DNA from 4 places in the Mesorhizobium sp. CA13 genome. Region 3 is predicted to be linked to each of the others. Evidence: riboswitches for the same ligand, from Rfam matches in the RefSeq annotation. Region 3 holds a riboswitch; each other region holds the start of a gene.
The links. Region 3 has a riboswitch for cobalamin ahead of bluB (5,6-dimethylbenzimidazole synthase). Riboswitches for the same ligand answer to the same signal wherever they lie in the genome.
Positions count from the first base shown of each region.

Region 1: linked by a shared signal. The riboswitch ahead of LB566_RS23765 (CbtB domain-containing protein) and the one ahead of bluB (5,6-dimethylbenzimidazole synthase) in region 3 are both predicted to bind cobalamin.
Region 2: linked by a shared signal. The riboswitch ahead of LB566_RS23595 (DUF1636 family protein) and the one ahead of bluB (5,6-dimethylbenzimidazole synthase) in region 3 are both predicted to bind cobalamin.
Region 4: linked by a shared signal. The riboswitch ahead of LB566_RS01670 (ABC transporter ATP-binding protein) and the one ahead of bluB (5,6-dimethylbenzimidazole synthase) in region 3 are both predicted to bind cobalamin.

Region 1 covers NZ_JAIUHS010000012.1:67,106-71,283, forward strand. Annotated here, with positions in the region: gene LB566_RS23755 (MFS transporter) at 1-144, shown strand, start outside; gene LB566_RS23760 (aromatic ring-hydroxylating oxygenase subunit alpha) at 148-1,317, opposite strand; cobalamin riboswitch at 1,451-1,647, shown strand; gene LB566_RS23765 (CbtB domain-containing protein) at 1,683-1,862, shown strand; gene LB566_RS23770 (CbtA family protein) at 1,878-2,645, shown strand; gene cobU (bifunctional adenosylcobinamide kinase/adenosylcobinamide-phosphate guanylyltransferase) at 2,638-3,153, shown strand; gene cobO (cob(I)yrinic acid a,c-diamide adenosyltransferase) at 3,155-3,769, shown strand; gene cbiB (adenosylcobinamide-phosphate synthase CbiB) at 3,766-4,178, opposite strand, start outside.
Region 2 covers NZ_JAIUHS010000012.1:31,973-36,150, forward strand. Annotated here, with positions in the region: gene LB566_RS23585 (cobaltochelatase subunit CobN) at 1-561, opposite strand, end outside; gene cobW (cobalamin biosynthesis protein CobW) at 578-1,630, opposite strand; gene LB566_RS23595 (DUF1636 family protein) at 1,633-2,061, opposite strand; cobalamin riboswitch at 2,099-2,303, opposite strand; gene LB566_RS23600 (winged helix-turn-helix domain-containing protein) at 2,333-3,532, opposite strand; gene LB566_RS23605 (NADH-quinone oxidoreductase subunit A) at 3,865-4,178, shown strand, end outside.
Region 3 covers NZ_JAIUHS010000001.1:796,347-800,524, reverse strand. Annotated here, with positions in the region: gene LB566_RS04075 (TetR/AcrR family transcriptional regulator) at 1-493, shown strand, start outside; gene bluB (5,6-dimethylbenzimidazole synthase) at 579-1,331, opposite strand; cobalamin riboswitch at 1,380-1,560, opposite strand; gene LB566_RS04065 (histone deacetylase family protein) at 1,682-2,608, shown strand; gene LB566_RS04060 (exodeoxyribonuclease VII small subunit) at 2,612-2,863, shown strand; gene LB566_RS04055 (DUF2277 domain-containing protein) at 2,962-3,228, shown strand; gene LB566_RS04050 (pirin family protein) at 3,269-4,178, shown strand, end outside.
Region 4 covers NZ_JAIUHS010000001.1:324,475-328,652, forward strand. Annotated here, with positions in the region: gene LB566_RS01660 (FecCD family ABC transporter permease) at 1-821, opposite strand, end outside; gene LB566_RS01665 (ABC transporter substrate-binding protein) at 830-1,777, opposite strand; gene LB566_RS01670 (ABC transporter ATP-binding protein) at 1,824-2,612, opposite strand; cobalamin riboswitch at 2,867-3,077, opposite strand; gene LB566_RS01675 (LacI family DNA-binding transcriptional regulator) at 3,140-4,165, opposite strand.

The DNA.
Region 1 (4,178 bases), on a different contig from region 3:
CTCGATTTTTCCGAACTGACGCCGCCGCTGGTCTATTCGGTGGTGCTGGCCTTTTTCGGACTCGGCTCGGTTTTCGTCACGCTCGGCCTGCTTGCGGCGGTCTGCGGCTATGTCACCTGGCGTTATCTGCCGAAGTCGCTGTGAAGCTTACGGCACAAGCGCAGCGTGCCGTTCGCGTACCCAGTCGTGGAAGCGGTGGAGGTCGTACTCCTCCGGCATCAGCACGCCGGCCTTGTGGCGCATGGAGCGCAGCCCTTTCTGGTTGACCTCGCAGATCGCGGCATCCTCCTCCAGAACCTGGGTGCCGAAACCGACGATATTGTCGATGTCGGTGGCGGCGAGCGCGTCGGGCGCGAACAGCCATTCGGCGGTCAACTCGGTCTGTTCGGGGCCAAGCGGCACCAGCCGAACGGACCTGACATAGTCGACGTGGCCGACGATGAACATCGAGGGCAGGCTGGTGGCATAGGTCTGGCCGGCGGCGCGCTCGGCCGGTGTCAGGCCCGAAAAGACCGGCCCATGAGCCTGACCGTCACGCGACCATGTTTCGGCACCCGCCCGCAGCCCGCCGGAAAACTCCGGCGCGTCATTATCGGCGTGGCGCGTCCATTCAGGATCGTCGTGCCGGCCCATCAGGCCTCGGCCATAGATCGGCACCAGTCGCGACAGGTCCTTGTGGACGCCCGGGCAGTGCAGGCATTCGTTGAAGTTTTCCCAGAAGATCTTCCAGTTGCAATCCATCACCTTGCGCAGCACATGGCCTGATGCCAGCGATTCCAGCGGCCAGTTGCCGAGATCGCCGGAGGCCGGGTCGAAGGATGAGTGCGCCGAGCCGGCGGCATCTTCCGCGAGATTGACGAAGACGAAGCCGCGCCAGACCGACAGCGCGACGCGATAGAGCGGATGGTCCGCCTTGTCGAAACCGTCGGGCAGCGTTTTCGACGGCACGCGTACGAGATCGCCGCGCAGCGAATAGGACCATGCGTGATAGGGGCAGGTGATCAGCCGCGCCTTCAACCGGCCAGCACTTTCCTGGCAAAGCTGCGAGCCGCGATGCCGGCAGGTGTTGTGGAAGGCGCGCAGTTCGCCGGTGTCGTCGCGCAGCACGACGATCTCCTGAGTGCCGACACGGAAGGTGCGGAAAGCCAGCGGTTGGGCGAGATCAGCTTCACGGCAGACGAGCAGCCAGTTCCTGTACCAGATGGCGTCGAGGTCGCGCTGGTAGCTCTCCACGTCCCAATAGGCCGACGACGGCAATGTCGGCTCGGCCCGGGTGAGGCCGTTATAGGGGGCGTGCTGGCTCTGGACGGGCTGCATGGCTGGCCTCCTGTGAGGATGGCAGCCGACACCCGCCCACGGAAATTGTCAATTGCAGCGGAGCAGGCGGCCGACGGCGCTAAAGCGCTTGTCGTCGTCGGAATTTGGTTTGCCGGATGCGGCGATTTTCCCTATAGTCACCTTCGTCGTCGGTTCCGATTGGAGCCAAGAGGGAATGCGGTGCGGGCAGATTTGCTGCCCAATGCCGTGGCTGCCCCCGCAACTGTGTGCGGTAGTCCTCTCCATATGCCACTGAAGATTTTCTTCGGGAAGGTGGGGAAGGGCGCTGATCCGCGAGCCAGGAGACCTGCCGGCGACAGGAAACTGACTTCGATGCCCTCGGGTGGAGGGCGAAAGGACAAGACATGAATACCGCTTCCGTCTCCCTCGGCGCCTCCATCTCCTCGCAGTCGCGCCTCCTGCAGCTCGCGCTCGCGGCGCTGCTCGGCGTTTTCGTCGTCGGCTTTGTCGGTTTCTCGCATATAGACGCGGTCCACAATGCCGCGCACGACTATCGCCACTCGATGGCGTTTCCCTGCCACTGATAGGGATTTGACATCATGAACCTGTTTCGCAACGTCGTGTTCGTCGCGGCGATCGCAGGGCTCGTGGCCGGCGTCGTTCTCGCCTGCATGCAGGCCTATGCCACCGTGCCGCTGATCCTGAAGGCGGAAGTCTACGAACAGGCGGGCGGCGGCCATCACCACGACCATGCCGCACCGGCCGCGACCGACAACAACGCCATGAGCTCCGCGGCGCCGGCAGCCGCTGAAGCTGCTCCGGCGGAAGAGGAAGGCTGGGCGCCGGCCGACGGCTTCGAGCGCTTCGCCTTCAGCGTGCTTGCCAACATCGTCACCGGCATCGGCTTCGCGCTGGTCCTGGTCGCGGTTTCGGAATTCGCCGGCGGCATTGGCAACTGGCGCCAGGGCGTGTTCTGGGGACTGGCCGGCTTTGCCGTGTTCACGCTGGCGCCGGGTCTCGGGCTGCCGCCGGAACTGCCTGCCATGCCCGCCGCCGAGCTTCTGCCGCGCCAGATCTGGTGGACGGCAACGGTGGCGGCAACGGCGATCGGCCTTGCCCTGATCGCCTTCCGCAAATCACTGCCGCTGGCGATTCTGGGCGTGGTGTTGATCGTCGCGCCGCATATTGTCGGCGCGCCGCAGCCGGACAGTTTCGAGACGCCGATTCCGGAAGGCCTGCACCATCAGTTCGTGGTGGCGGTGACAGTGACCAACCTGGTGTTCTGGCTCGTGCTCGGCGCTGCCGTCGGCGTGGTGCGTGGACGCTTCACCGGCCGCGCGACGAGCCTGTGCGACAGCTTTGCCTGATCGCGGAAGACTGACCTTCATCATCGGGGGTGCGCGCTCCGGCAAGAGCGCCCACGCCGAAACGCTGATGACGGCCTTGCCTTCGCCATGGGCCTACATCGCCACGGCGCAAGCCTATGACGACGAGATGCGGCAGCGTATCGCGCTGCATCGGTCGCGACGCGGTGAAGGCTGGATGACGATCGATGCACCGCTCGACCTTGTCGGTGCGCTTGAGGCCTTGCCCGACAACCAGCCGGTGCTTGTTGATTGCCTGACGCTCTGGCTGACCAATCACATGCTGGCCGATCATGATGTAGAGGCCGAATGCCGGCGGCTGGCTGACATGCTGTCGCGGCCGCGCGGGCCCTGGTTCGTGGTATCCAACGAGGTCGGGCAAGGCATCGTGCCCGACAATGCGCTGGGACGCCGGTTCCGCGACGCCGCCGGCCGGCTCAACCAGCAGGTCGCCGCGATTGCCGATACCGTGCTTTTGATGGTGGCGGGGCTGCCGCTCAAGGTGAAGTGACATGACCGACATCGACGAAAAGGACGAAGAGCGCCACCGCGCCAAGATGGCCAAGCGCAAGGCGGTGCAGGATGCCGAGGTGGCGAGCAAGACGGTTGAAAAGGGTCTGCTGATCGTCAACACCGGGCCTGGCAAAGGCAAGACGACGGCTGCCTTCGGTCTGGCGTTGCGGATGCTCGGCTACGGCAAGCGCGTCGGCGTCGTCCAGTTCATCAAGGGCAAATGGCATACGGGTGAGAAGGAGGCCTTCGCCGCGTTTGGCGACCGCGTCGTCTGGCACGCGATGGGCGAGGGCTTCACCTGGGAGACGCAGGATCTGAAGCGCGACATCGCGGCGGCCGAGGCCGCGTGGGCCAAGGCGCTGGAGCTGATGGCCGATCCGTCGATCAGTCTTGTCGTGCTCGACGAGCTCAACATCGCGCTGCGCTACGAGTATCTCGATCTCGACAAGGTGGTCGCCGCGCTGAAAGCGCGCCGCGAGGGCCTGCACGTCGTCGTCACCGGCCGCAACGCCAAGCCGGCGCTGGTCGAGGCGGCCGATCTGGTCACCGAGATGGGGCTGACCAAGCACCATTTTGCGGCCGGCGTGAGGGCGCAGCAAGGGATAGAGTTCTAGAACGCCAGAATCGCGAGCAGCGAAACCAACCCGAACAGCGCGATCAGCAGGTAGTCGGCGACCCGGTAGAGTTTCAGCGCCCGCCTTATGTCGATGCTCTCGGCTTCGCGCCGGCCGCCTTCGCCCATGAACGCGTCGTCGACCGTTACGCCGCCATAGCTGCGCGGCCCGGCGAGCGCCAGGCCAAGTGCGCCGGCCATCGCCGCCTCCGGCCAGCCGGCATTGGGTGAGCGGTGCTTTTTCGCGTCGCGCCGCACCGCAGCCCACGCGTTGCGGGGATCGGCTCCCTTGACCAGGAAAGCCGCCAACGCGATCAGCAGCGCCGTCAGCCGCGAGGCAGGCAGGTTGATCCAGTCGTCGAAGCGCGCCGCCGCCCAGCCGAAGGCTTCGTGGCGGGGCGTGCGGTGGC
Region 2 (4,178 bases), on a different contig from region 3:
GACGACGCCGCGACCCGGCTCGTAGTAACCCGCCTTCGGCACGTTGACGGGCTCGGCCACCGCCGCATCCGATCCCGCCAACCGCGCCAGCCGGCGCACCAGCGCGCTCATATTGGCCGGGCCGCCCTCGCGGAAATAATTGAGCAGCCCGTCCAGTTCCTCGCGCGGCAGCGTCGAGGCTTCGATCAGCCTGATATCCTCGTCATGGCTCTCGCCGGGCAGCAGCGCCAGCTTTATGCCGCGCTCGCGGGCAACCACGGCCAACTGGTCGCAGCCGTAGCGCCACCACTCGTAACCGCCGAGAATACGCACCAGGACGACTTTGGCGTGACGGGCGACGCTGTCGATCCAGAGGTCGACGGACATGGGGTGGCGCAGGTCGCGTAGCGCGGCCAGCCGCATCGTGGGCAGCCGATCGGCGTCGCCTTTCCAGGCCGCCGCCAGTCCGGCTAGGTCGCTGTCGGTGAAGGACAGCGCCACCATATCCGCCGGCGTCTGCCGCAGATCGACCGGCTCGGCGAGATCGTCGAGCGAGGCGGATGTGGTGGCGAGGATGTGCATCGCGATCGGTGTTGCGTCAGCCGGCGAGGATATGCTCGATCGCCGGGCGGTTCAGCCCCTTGAGGCCGATGACGACCAGGCGCGAGCGGCGGTCGTCGTCAGCCGTCCAGGCGCGGTCGTAGTAATGATTGACGCGCGGACCGACCGCCTGCAGCAAAAGCCGCATCGGCTTGCCGCCGACCTCGACGAAGCCTTTCACCCGCAGCACGTTTTCCTGTTCGGCGGCGGTCGCGACCCGCTTTGCCAGGTCGTCCGGGTTGGCGATCGAGGGAATGTCGACGATGAAGGTGTCGAAGTCGTCATGCTCGTGGTCGAAGGCGCCGTCATGATGGGACTTGCGGTTCTCGATGTCGTCCTCGACGGCGAGGCCCAGCCCGAGCAGCACGGACGGATCGACCTTGCCATGAGCCGTCGGCACAACCTTCACGGCGCGAGCGGAGTGTTCGCCAATGATGGCGTTGGCGCGAGCCGAACCTGCGGCATCCATCAGGTCGCTCTTCGACAGGATGATGAGGTCGGCGCAGGCGATCTGGTCCTCGAACACCTCCTCGACCGGGTCGTCATGATCGAGGCTCTCATCCTCGGCGCGCTGCGCCCGCAGGGCGTCCATGTCGTTGGCGACGCGCCCCTCCGCCAATGCCGGACCGTCGACCACGGCGATCACACCGTCGACCGTCACGCGGCTCTTCACCGTCGGCCACTGGAAGGCCTGGACCAGCGGCTTCGGCAAAGCCAGGCCTGAGGTTTCGATCAGGATGTGGTCGACCTTCGGCCTCAGCGACAGGATCTGGTCGAGCGCCGGGACAAAATCGTCGGCGACGGTGCAGCAGATGCAGCCATTGGCCAGTTCGACGATGTTTTCCTCCGGGCAGGTGTCGATGCCGCAGCCCTTGAGGATCTCGCCGTCGATGCCGATGTCGCCGAATTCGTTGACGATGATGGCGATACGCTTGCCGCCCGCGTTTTCCAGGAGGTGGCGGACCAGCGTGGTTTTGCCGGCACCCAGGAAGCCGGTGACGACGGTACAGGGGACGCGGGAGAGAGTGGCGGCGGAAACTGCGGCGGTCATGGTCAGTCCTTCAACAGGTCAAGGGGTGGAATGCGGGCCACGAGGCCGCGCTTGAGGGAATCGGGCCGGCCACGCCAGGGGATAAGGCCGTCGGTCGAAGTGGCGAAAAGTTTCGCGCCGGTGACGAGGTCGGCGCCACTGGCGATGTTCAGGTCGCCGAAGACATAACTCCAGCAGCCGTCGCGAAGGATCGCAGCACTGAGGCGGCGCTTGCAGTTGCCAAGGCATTCGACCGTGCGGACGCGGACATTGTCGGCCGTTGCGGCTTGGCGCGTGTCTTGAGCCAAAACTTCGCCGGCGCGGGGATGGGCATCGGAACCGGTCTCGTCGCGGCAGGAAGCGCAGACGATGACAGTGACGCCGGCCAAGGCGTCGCTATCGCCAGACAAAATGTCCGCTGTTTCAGCCGGGAAACTGCTGTCGCGTTCCAAATCGGGCTCCTTGCCCGGAAAACCCGCCGGGCGATCGGATTCTTATGTCTCAGACGGCAGGTCTCCTGGCTCGCGGGTCATCGCCTTCGTGCCGCCTTCCCGGGACCGTCCCAGTGGTTTTCGGCCTTGGCTCGTCGCTTACAGTTGCGGGGACAGCCGCGGATTTGAAATCGAGATTTCGCACCGCATTCCCTCTTGGCTCCTCCCTTTGCCGAGAGGAGACCGTCTGGAAGGGATTTAGGCTCTTGCAGGCGGCGGTGTCAACGCGCGTCTACGACACGGCAATGTCAGCGAGCGGCTGCCCAAGGTCGCCGGCGGGCGTAACCTCAATCCGTTCGAGGCCGAGCCAGCCCTGCATCTGCGTCAATTCCTGGAAGAGTTGCGCGGCGGTCTCAGGCGGCGCGCTCGGCTCGGCATAGGCCGCGTGGACGCGTAGCACGCCGGCCGGCCGGTCGGCCTTGAGGTCGACGCGCGCCACGATCCTGTCGCCGAGCAGGAAGGGCAGGACGTAATAGCCGTATTGCCGCTTTTCGGCAGGGGTGTAGATTTCTATGCGGTAGTGAAAATCGAACAGCCGCTCCGTGCGCGAGCGCTCGAAGACGACCGGATCGAACGGCGCCAGCAGGGCGCGGGCCTCGATCCTGCGGGGAATGCGGGCCTCCTTGTGGAGGTAAGCCGGTTTGTTCCAACCCTCGACACGCACCGGCACCAGCTCGCCTGTTTCAACCAGTTCCTCCAGCCGGCCCTTCATGTCGGCCGGCGACAGGCGGAAATAGTCGCGCAGGTCGCTTGCTGTCGCGACGCCATGGGCGCGGGCGGAGATCCGCAGCAATTCCCGATGCGCGTCCTCGGCTGATGGCACCGGCAGATCGAGGATTGCCTGCGGCAGCACGCGCTCGGGCAGATCATAGAAGCGTTCGAAGCCACGGCGGTGCGCGGTGGTGATGCGTCCTGCCCAGAACAGCCATTCGAAGGCATGCTTGGCGTGGCTCCAGCCCCACCAGCCGCCGGATCCTTTCTGGCCTTCGAGCGCGGACGCAGCTATCGGACCGCGCTCCGCGACCTCGCGGTAGATCTCTTCTATATAGGCGGCGTGCTCACGGCCCCATTTGGCCAGTCCCAGGTACATTTCATCGCCGCGCTCGGCGCGCTGCATGCGCCAACGCATCAACGGGTAGGTCTCGACCGGCAGGAACGAGGCCTCGTGGGCCCAGTACTCGAACACCGTGCGCTTGCGCGTGACGGCGGCGTTGTCGAGCAAGGTGAACGGGTAGGGGCCAAGGCGCGAATAGAGCGGCATATAATGAGCGCGCACCACAGCGCTGACGGAATCGATCTGCAGCAGGCCGGTACGCGAGAGCACACGGGCGAAGTGGCGTCGGTCGGGCGTGCCGGCGGGGCGGGGATCAGTGAACCCTTGGGCGGCGAGCGCGATGCGCCGGGCCATGGCGAGCGAGATCTTTTCCTTCATTCGGATGCGACTCTGAGGCTTGTTGAGCGTCGTTCGGACAGTTGATTCCAGCGATGCTAGCAGGGTTTTGGCGGCAACTCTGTCAGGAGAGAAAAGTGGAGTAAAAAGCGAAGGAAATCAAACAAGAGCGGATCGGACCAGTTTCTTCCCTTATGCCGTCCAGGCCGGTGTTTTGAACAAGGTTTGACTTGCTTCGCCGGAAGCCCTGCGCTAACCCTCGCCGCGTTGCAGCAAAGGCCCCTTAAAACGGTTCAGCGGTTAAACTGTCACGCTTCCGCAATAGGGTCTGGTGCTGTAATCAAAATGGATTGGCGCCAACGGAAAGCCGCAGCATGAACGCACTTCTCAGTTCGTACCTGCCCATCGTCCTGTTTATCGCAGTGGCGGCGGCTGTCGGCGTTGCGCTTATCGTGGCGCCGTTCCTGGTGGCCTATCGCAATCCCGACCCGGAAAAGCTTTCCGCCTACGAATGCGGGTTCAACTCGTTCGATGACGCCCGCATGAAGTTCGACATCCGCTTCTACCTTGTGTCGATCCTGTTCATCATCTTCGACCTGGAAGTGGCCTTCCTGTTTCCGTGGGCGGTGTCTTTCTCGAAAATCGGCATGCTCGGTTTCTGGTCGATGATGGTGTTTTTGGCGGTGCT
Region 3 (4,178 bases):
CGCATCGGCGGGACTGACGCGCGGTGCGCTCTACCATCATTTCGGCGACAAGAAGGGGCTCTTGCAGGCGGTCATCGCCGAGATCGACGCCGAGATGGCGGCACGGGTGAATGAGGTTGCAGCGAAAGCACCGACCCGCTGGCAAAGCTTCGTCGACGAATGCACGAGCTACATCGAAATGGCGCTGGAGCCGGAAATCCAGCGCATCATGTTCCGGGACGGTCCGGCCGTGCTGGGGGACCCCGCGCAATGGCCGAACGCCAATGCCTGCGTCGCGTCGATGACCGATCACCTGACGACGCTGCAGGGCGACGGGGTGGTCGTCTCGGGCGTCGACCCCGAGACCGCGGCACGGCTGATCAACGGGGCGAGCAGTCAGGCGGCGCAGCGGATCGCCAATTCGAACGACCCGGAAGCGACATCAAAGACCGTGGTGGCGGCATTCAAGCAACTGCTCGAAGGATTGTTGAGGAAGGGTGCCACAGCCGCCTGAAGGCGGATAGCCGAGGTGCTTCCAGGTTCAGATGCTCAGGACAAGGCGCAGGCCGCCGGCAGCGCTGAGCATGCCGTAGCGGCAATCAAATCAAGGGTTTGACAGATTTTTCGCATGTTGCCGCCTTGAGGCGGGCGATCGTTGACTTGAGCGGCACTTCGCCCTGTCCGCAAAACGTCTCGCTCATGATCAGCTCGGGCAGCGGCAACCGTCGACCCCAGCCATGTGTTTCGAGGTCCGGTTTCGGCGCGAACTCGGAGACGCGGCCGATACAGAGATAGGCCACCGGCGTCACATGCTCGGGAATCGACAGAAGGTCTTTCAACGCCCGCGCCTCGATAATGCTGACCCAGCCGACCCCGACGCCTTCGGCGCGCGCCGCCAGCCAGAAATTCTGCACCGCGCAGACCGTGCTGTAGAGATCCATCTCGGGATTGTGCCAGCGTCCCAGCGGCGAACCCTGTGAGCGTCGGCGGTCGCAGGTGATGCAGATATTGAGCGCGCTTTCGCAGATGCCTTCCAGCTTGAGCTTGCGGTAGAGCGCCCGCCGCTCTTCCTCGATGGCGGGCAATTCCTGCTCGCGCGCCGCCAGGAACAGGTCGCGCACCTGTTCCCGTCGTTCGGTGCCACGAATGACGATGAAATTCCATGGCTGCATGAAGCCGACCGATGGCGCGTGATGGGCGGCAAGCAGCAGCCGCGCCAGCACCTCGTCGTCGACGGCCTCTGATGTAAAATGGCTGCGGACATCGCGCCGCGTGAACATTGCGCGGTAGACCGCATCGCGCGCCATCTGGTCGAATCCGTCACCCACGGGGATGGTCATATCGTCCGGCATCGCTTGTCCCCTTGCGATTGCAATCAACTGCCGTCCGCCTGACCATGCGGATGACGATGCCTGCCAGGCCGGTCTTCTGGCTCGGGATCAACCCGCGTCCGGCGCCTTCCCGTCATCGACAGTGGCACTTACCGGCGCGGTCCCCCTTACAGCGTTGGGCACGCCACGGGATCAAACCGTGTTCCCGATTCTCCCGCTCGCGGCGGGCACCAGGCAGCGGCCGGGACTTTACGACGAAGCCTCCGCGCCGCCAATCCCAGCGGCGACGCGAATGGACGCAGGCGCGATTTTCCCCAGCCATCAGGCCGCAACGCATGGCTATCGCCGCGCCGGGGCACTAGATAGGGAGCATGGCCACTCGTCTCTACACCCATCCGATCTTCCTCGAGCACATCACGCCACCCGGCCATCCGGAGCGGCCGGACCGCTTGCGCGCCATCGAGCGCGTGCTCGACGACGAAGCTTTTGCCGCGCTCGACCGCACTGAGGCGCCGGAAGGCGACGAGGCCACCATTCTCTATGCGCATCCCGCCGACTTCGTCGAACGAGTGCGCGCCGCCATTCCCGAGACGGGCATCGCCCGCATCGATGCCGACACAACGGCCAGCCCGAAGAGCTGGCAGGCGGCGATCACCGCGATCGGCGCCGCCAACGCCGGTGTCGACGACGTCTTTGCCGGCCGGGCAGACAACGTTTTCGTCGCCGCCCGACCGCCCGGCCACCATGCCGAGAAAGCGACCGCGATGGGCTTCTGCCTGTTCAACACGGCGGCCATCGCCGCACGTTATGCACAGCGCAAACACGGTATCGAACGTGTCGCCATCGTCGACTGGGACGTGCATCACGGTAACGGCACGCAGGATATTTTCTGGGACGATCCGTCCGTGCTTTATTGCTCGACGCACCAGATGCCGCTCTACCCCGGCACCGGAGCAAAGAACGAAACCGGCGCCGGCAACATCGTCAACGCGCCGCTTGCGCCGCAAACCGGCAGCGAGGCGTTCCGCGATGCCTTCCTGTCGCGCGTGCTGCCCTCGCTCGACAATTTTGCACCCGACCTGATCATTATTTCGGCCGGCTTCGACGCGCATCATCGCGACCCGCTGGCCGAGATCAACCTGACCGAGGATGATTTCGACTGGGCGACCGGCCAGCTCATGCAGCGCGCGGCGCGCCACAGCGGCAACCGGCTCGTCAGCCTGCTCGAGGGCGGCTACGATCTGCAAGGATTGGCATTTTCGGTCGCCGCCCATGTCGGGCGACTGATGAAAGGATGAATGATGGCTGGTGAAACCAACGAAGACGTCAAGGCGATGAGCTTCGAACAGGCTCTCGACGCGCTGGAGAAGATCGTCGATGATCTGGAGCGTGGCGATGTGCCGCTCGACCAGTCGATCAGGATCTACGAGCGCGGCGAGGCGCTGAAGGTGCATTGCGACCGGCTGCTCAAGGCGGCCGAGGACAAGGTGGAGAAGATCAGGCTGTCCCGCGACGGCAAGCCGATCGGGACGGAGCCGCTGGACGCGGATTGAGGCACGCAGCCGTCTCTCTGGTTTTTGACACGATCATGATTGAGGATAGAACGCATCCCGATTGAAACGGCTCCAGGACAAGAGGAGATACGGAAGCGATGTGCAGAAACATCAAGACCCTGTTCAATTTTGATCCGCCGGCAACCGATGACGAGGTGCGCGATGCAGCCCTTCAGTTCGTCCGCAAGCTGAGCGGAACGACGCGGCCTTCGAAGCAGAACCAGCACGCATTCGACCATGCCGTCGAGGCCATCGCGGCGTCGGCGCGCGAGCTTCTCGATTCGCTTGAAACCAACCAGCATCCGCGCAACCGTGAAGAAGTGGCGGCCAAACTGCGGGCGAGGGCGGCGATCCGCTTTGCCTGATCTGGCCAAAGCAGCCATCGGCGGCTGACAAGGAGAGTTCATGAGCTTCTTCCCCGGGAAGGACCCCGAAATAGGCGACGCCTTTGCCAGCGACCAGATCGAATTGATGGTCATTCCGAACGCGAAGGACATTGGCGGTTTTCAGGTTCGCCGTGCCTTGCCGACTGCCAGAAGGCGGCTGGTCGGTCCCTTCATCTTCTTCGACCGCATGGGGCCTGCCATCCTGCGCGCCGGTCAGGCGCTCGACGTCCGGCCGCATCCGCATATCGGTCTGTCGACGGTCACCTACCTGTTCGATGGCAGGATCAGGCATCGCGATTCGCTCGGCACCGAAATGGTGATCGAGCCGGGTGACGTGAACCTGATGACCGCCGGCCGCGGCATCGTCCATTCGGAGCGCACGCCGGAAGAACTGCGCGGCGCGCCGATGTCGGTCTCGGGCCTGCAGACATGGCTGGCGCTGCCGGACGGCAAGGAGGAAGTAGCGCCGGTGTTCGAGAACACCGCTGTCGCGCGGCTTCCCGACATCGACGCGGAAGGCGTCAGTGGCCGCATCGTCATCGGCGATTTCCAGGGGCTGCGTTCCCCGGTGCGGGCCGATTCCGAGACGCTCTACGCCGATCTCAGGCTGGCGCCGGGCGCCAGCGTCAAAATCCCGGCCGACGCGGAAGAACGCGCCATCTACACGCTGGAAGGCGAGGTCTCGATTTCCGGCGACGTGTTTCCGGCCGAACGGCTGCTGGTGTTCCGGCCCGGCGACGAGATCGTCGTATCCTCACAGGGCGGTGCCCATTTCATGCTGTTCGGCGGCGCCTCACTGGGCTCGAAGCGCTACATCTGGTGGAATTTCGTCTCGTCTTCCAAGGAGCGCATCGAGCAGGCCAAGCAAGAATGGAAGACCGGCCGCTTCGACATCGTTCCCGGCGATGAGAAAGAGTTCATTCCACTGC
Region 4 (4,178 bases), 470 kb from region 3:
GGGATCATGAGGCCGACGAAGCCGATGACGCCGGCCACCGAAACCAGGATCGCGGTCGAAAACGCGGCGACCAGAAACGTCGTCCGTCGCATTCGCGCCACCGGCACGCCAAGACTTTCAGCGGCATTTTCGCCGGCCAGGAAAGCGTCCAGCCGGCGATGATTCCACAGCCCGTACGCCGCAATCGTGCCGGCCCCAAGCGCCCCCAGCCAGATATTGTCCCACCGTGCCAGGCCGAGACCGCCCATCGTCCAGAACAGCACCGAATGGGCGGCGCGCTGGTCACCGGCGAAGACCAGGTAATTGGTCAATGCGGTGAACATGAAGGAGACCGCAAGTCCGGCGAGGATCAGCCGTTCGGGGCCTTGTCCCCTCACCCGCGCAACCAGCAAAAGCACAACGCAAGCCGCCAGAATACCGCCGGTGAATGCGGCGACCGGTAGCGTCCAGATCCCGAAACTGTCGCCGAAGACGGTGATGACGGAGACCGCGCCGGCGGCGGCTCCCGACGAGAGGCCGAACAGGAACGGATCGGCAAGATCGTTGCGCGTCACCGTCTGCAACAGCGCGCCGACCACGCCCAGGCCGCCGCCGACACAGATGGCCAGGATGGTGCGCGGCAGCCTGAGGTCGACGACGATCCTGCCGACCGGGCCGGACACGTCATGTCCCTTCAATCCGATCGCATGGCCAAGCGCTGCCACGACGTCGCCCAGCGGGATCATCGTCGAGCCATAGGCGATCGACAGCAGCGCGAGCACGGCGATTGCCAACGCGGCCGCCGTAATGGCCAATAGGAATGCCTTGTGCCGCAAGGTCATGGTCCCGGTCAAAAAGCTTCCGGATGCATCGCCCTGGCGATCTTGCCGATCGCTTCGATGTTGGCCGGCCCGGGTGTCAGTTCGGCATAGCGAAGCGCCACGAAGCGTTCGTTCTTGACCGCGTCCGTCTCCTTCATTGCCGGATGCGCTTTCAGGAAATCGAGCAGCTTCCGGTAGCCGCCGCCATCCTGATAGTCGAGCAGGATGAGGAATTGCGGATTGCGCGAGGCCACCGTCTCCCAATCCGTGTTGCCCCAGCTGGTGTTCATGTCGGCCATGATGTTGTCGCCGCCGGCCGCGGAAATCATGGCGTTGGGAATGGCGAACTTGCCTGATGTGAACGGCTTGTCCTCGCCGGAATCATAGAGGAACACGCGCGTTCCCCTGCGGTCGCCGACCTTGGCCGTGATTTCGGCGAGCTGCGCCTTCCAGCCGGAGACGAGCTTATCCGCCTCGGCCTCCTTGCCGAAGATCTTGCCCAGCTTCTCGACATCGCCATAGAGCAGCTCCATCGAAGCGGCAGGCCGGTTCTTGTCGAGATGGACGCAGCTTTCCGTCAGCACCAGGGTCTTGATGCCGTGCTGCGCCAGCGTATCGGGCGTCACCTCGCCGCCCGGCTTCATGCCGTAGTACCAGCCGGCGAAGAAGAAGTCGGGCTCGACAGCGACCAGGTTTTCCAGCGTCGGATATTTGGGCGCCAGTTCCGGGATCGAGCCTTGCTCGGCCTTGAATTCGGGGCCGACCTTGTACCATCCGGTGATGCCGGTCAGGCCGACGATCGACGGCTGCAGCTTCAGGGCGAAGGCCATCTCGGCCATGTTGAGATCGTGAATGACGGCACGCTTGGGCGGCGCGTCGAACGTCAGCGGCTTGCCGCAGCTGTCGACCGTCACCGGAAAGGCGAAGGCCGTAGAGGCCAGCAGGGAGAAGGCAAGAGACACGGCAAGGCGTTTCACGGATATTGCTCCTTTGTTGAACAGGATCTGCCGGAAATGGCTTCGATCACGAAGATGGCGCGGCACGGTTCGGAACCTCGAACACCGTCAGTTCGCGGTCCTCCGTCGGGTGGCGCAACCTAAAGACGTCGACACCGAAGATCTCGCGGATCAGCTGCTGGGTGAGTGCTTCGCGTGGCGGCGCCAGCACATGCAAGCGGCCATGGCTCATCACCGCGACCCTGGTGGCGAAAGGCGTCACCAGCGCCAGATCGTGCAGCACCGCGATCACGGTCATGCCGAGGCCTGCCACCAGTTCGAGCAACTCGCTGCGCGCCCGCGGGTCGAGATGGTTGGTCGGCTCGTCGAGGAATAGGATCTTCGGCTCCTGCGCGATGGCGCGGGCAAGCTGGGCGCGCTGGCGCTCGCCGCCCGACAGCGAGCCGATGGTGCGGCCAAGCAGCGGCAACAGCCCGGTCCGGCGCAGCGCCTCGACGACAATGTCGCGTTCCTCGCTCCTGTGCCTGCGGCCGGCATGCGGAACCCGGCCGAGCTCGACATAGTCGATGACCGCCAGTCGTGGATCGGGTTGATCGGTCTGGCCGACGACGGCGATGTGCAGCGCCCGCTCGGCGGTCGAAATCCTGTCGAGCCGGCGCGCGGTGAGCTTCACTTCGCCCGAACTCGGCCGCAGCATGCCCGACAGCATGCGCAGCAATGTCGTCTTGCCGGCGCCGTTGGGCCCGATGATAGCGAGGCGGTCGCCCGCCGCCACCGAAAGGCTGACCGGATGCACCAGATGCAGGCCATCCGCCGCCGCGGCCAGGTCGCGGGCCTCGAGAAGCGGCGCGGTCATGGGCAATTCCTTGCAGGGCCTGCGGGAATACGGGCCAGCGTCTTGCCTGCCAGTCCTGCCGGACGCTGGCCTGAATTCACCTCGGTGGCGATATCGCGGCAAAGCGTGCACACGACGATGCGATGCATGGGAATGCAGTGAATGCGATCGATGGCGCCGTCCAACTTCCGTCACTTTCAAAAATGGCGACGGAAGGAAGCTGGCTTGAACCGGTCGACAAGACCGAACCCGCGTCTCCTCCCGGCACACCCCGTCCGGTCACTCATGCAGATGGCAGGTCTCCTGGCTCGCGGGTCGTTGCGCCATCCTGCCTTCCCAGCCTTGCCGGCCAGTGGCTTTTTCGGATTTTGCTCGCCGCTTACAGTTGCGGGGGCAGCCATGGCTTCGACCCGAAAGGTGGGCCTCACCATGTTCCCTTTTCACCCCTCGCCTTGCGGCGCGGGGACCATCACGAGTCGCAGCCTAGGATGCAGGCAGCGTCAAGGCAAGGTCGATGCATGTTCTGTTATAACAATACACTCGCATGGTCAATCACTATCGCGTGCCACCAGTTCCAGCGGCCAGACCTCGCGAATGATCTCTGGCCCTTTCGCGCCGGCGAAAGCCGGGAGCGAGGCGAGCAGGATTTCGCCAAGCCGCCGCCCCATCGGATCCAGGCTCGGACGAAAGCCGGTCAGCGCCGGCGAGAAATAACGGCAGAGCGGCGTGTCGACGATGACGATCACCGCGACATCATGGCCGGGCTTGATCCCCATTTCGGCGAGCGCTTTGCAGCCGCCGAGCGCCATCGAGTCGTTGTTGAAGATGATCGCGGTCGGCGGATCCTTCGACCGCATGACTTGCGGTGTCACCGCGTAGCCACCGGCTTCGTTGATGAAACCATCCACAATCAGGGCGGGATCGACTTCGATGCCGTGCCGCCGCAGCGCCTTGCCATAGCCCTCCAGAAACAGATAACCGAAATTCAGGTCAAGCGACGGCCGGATGGCGGCGATGCGGCGGTGGCCGCGCGCGACCAGTCGGTCGACTGCATCGGCGCCCGCCTTCTCGAAATCCAGGTCCAGAGAAGGATAGTTGTCGTCGCCGGACCGGCTTCGGCCGAGCGTCGCGAAGGGAAAGCCTGCCTTGCTCAGATAGTCGATGCGATCGTCCTCGCGCCGCGTCCAGGCCAGCACGACGGCATCGGCACGACGTGTCTCGACGACACGGCGCAGGCGCTCCTGCTGATAGTCGCCCGGCGCGCCCATGACGATGATCAGGTCGAGCCCATGTTCGGCCAGTGCCGCTTGCAGCCCACTCAAAAACGGGATGAAAAACGGCTCGCCATATTCCTGGTCGCCCGGATGCGGCTGGAGCATGAAGGCCACGGCATGCGTGGTGCCACGGCGAAGGTTCCTGCCCGACTGGTTCGGCGAATAGTTGAGTTGCCGCGCCGCGTCGAGCACGCGCTGGCGCGTCTCGGCATTGACGTCGGCGCGCCCGTTAAGCGCGCGCGAGACCGTGCCGATCGAAATATTCAGATGCCGTGCAAGATCGTGAATGCTGGATGCCAAGACCTCCCCCTCC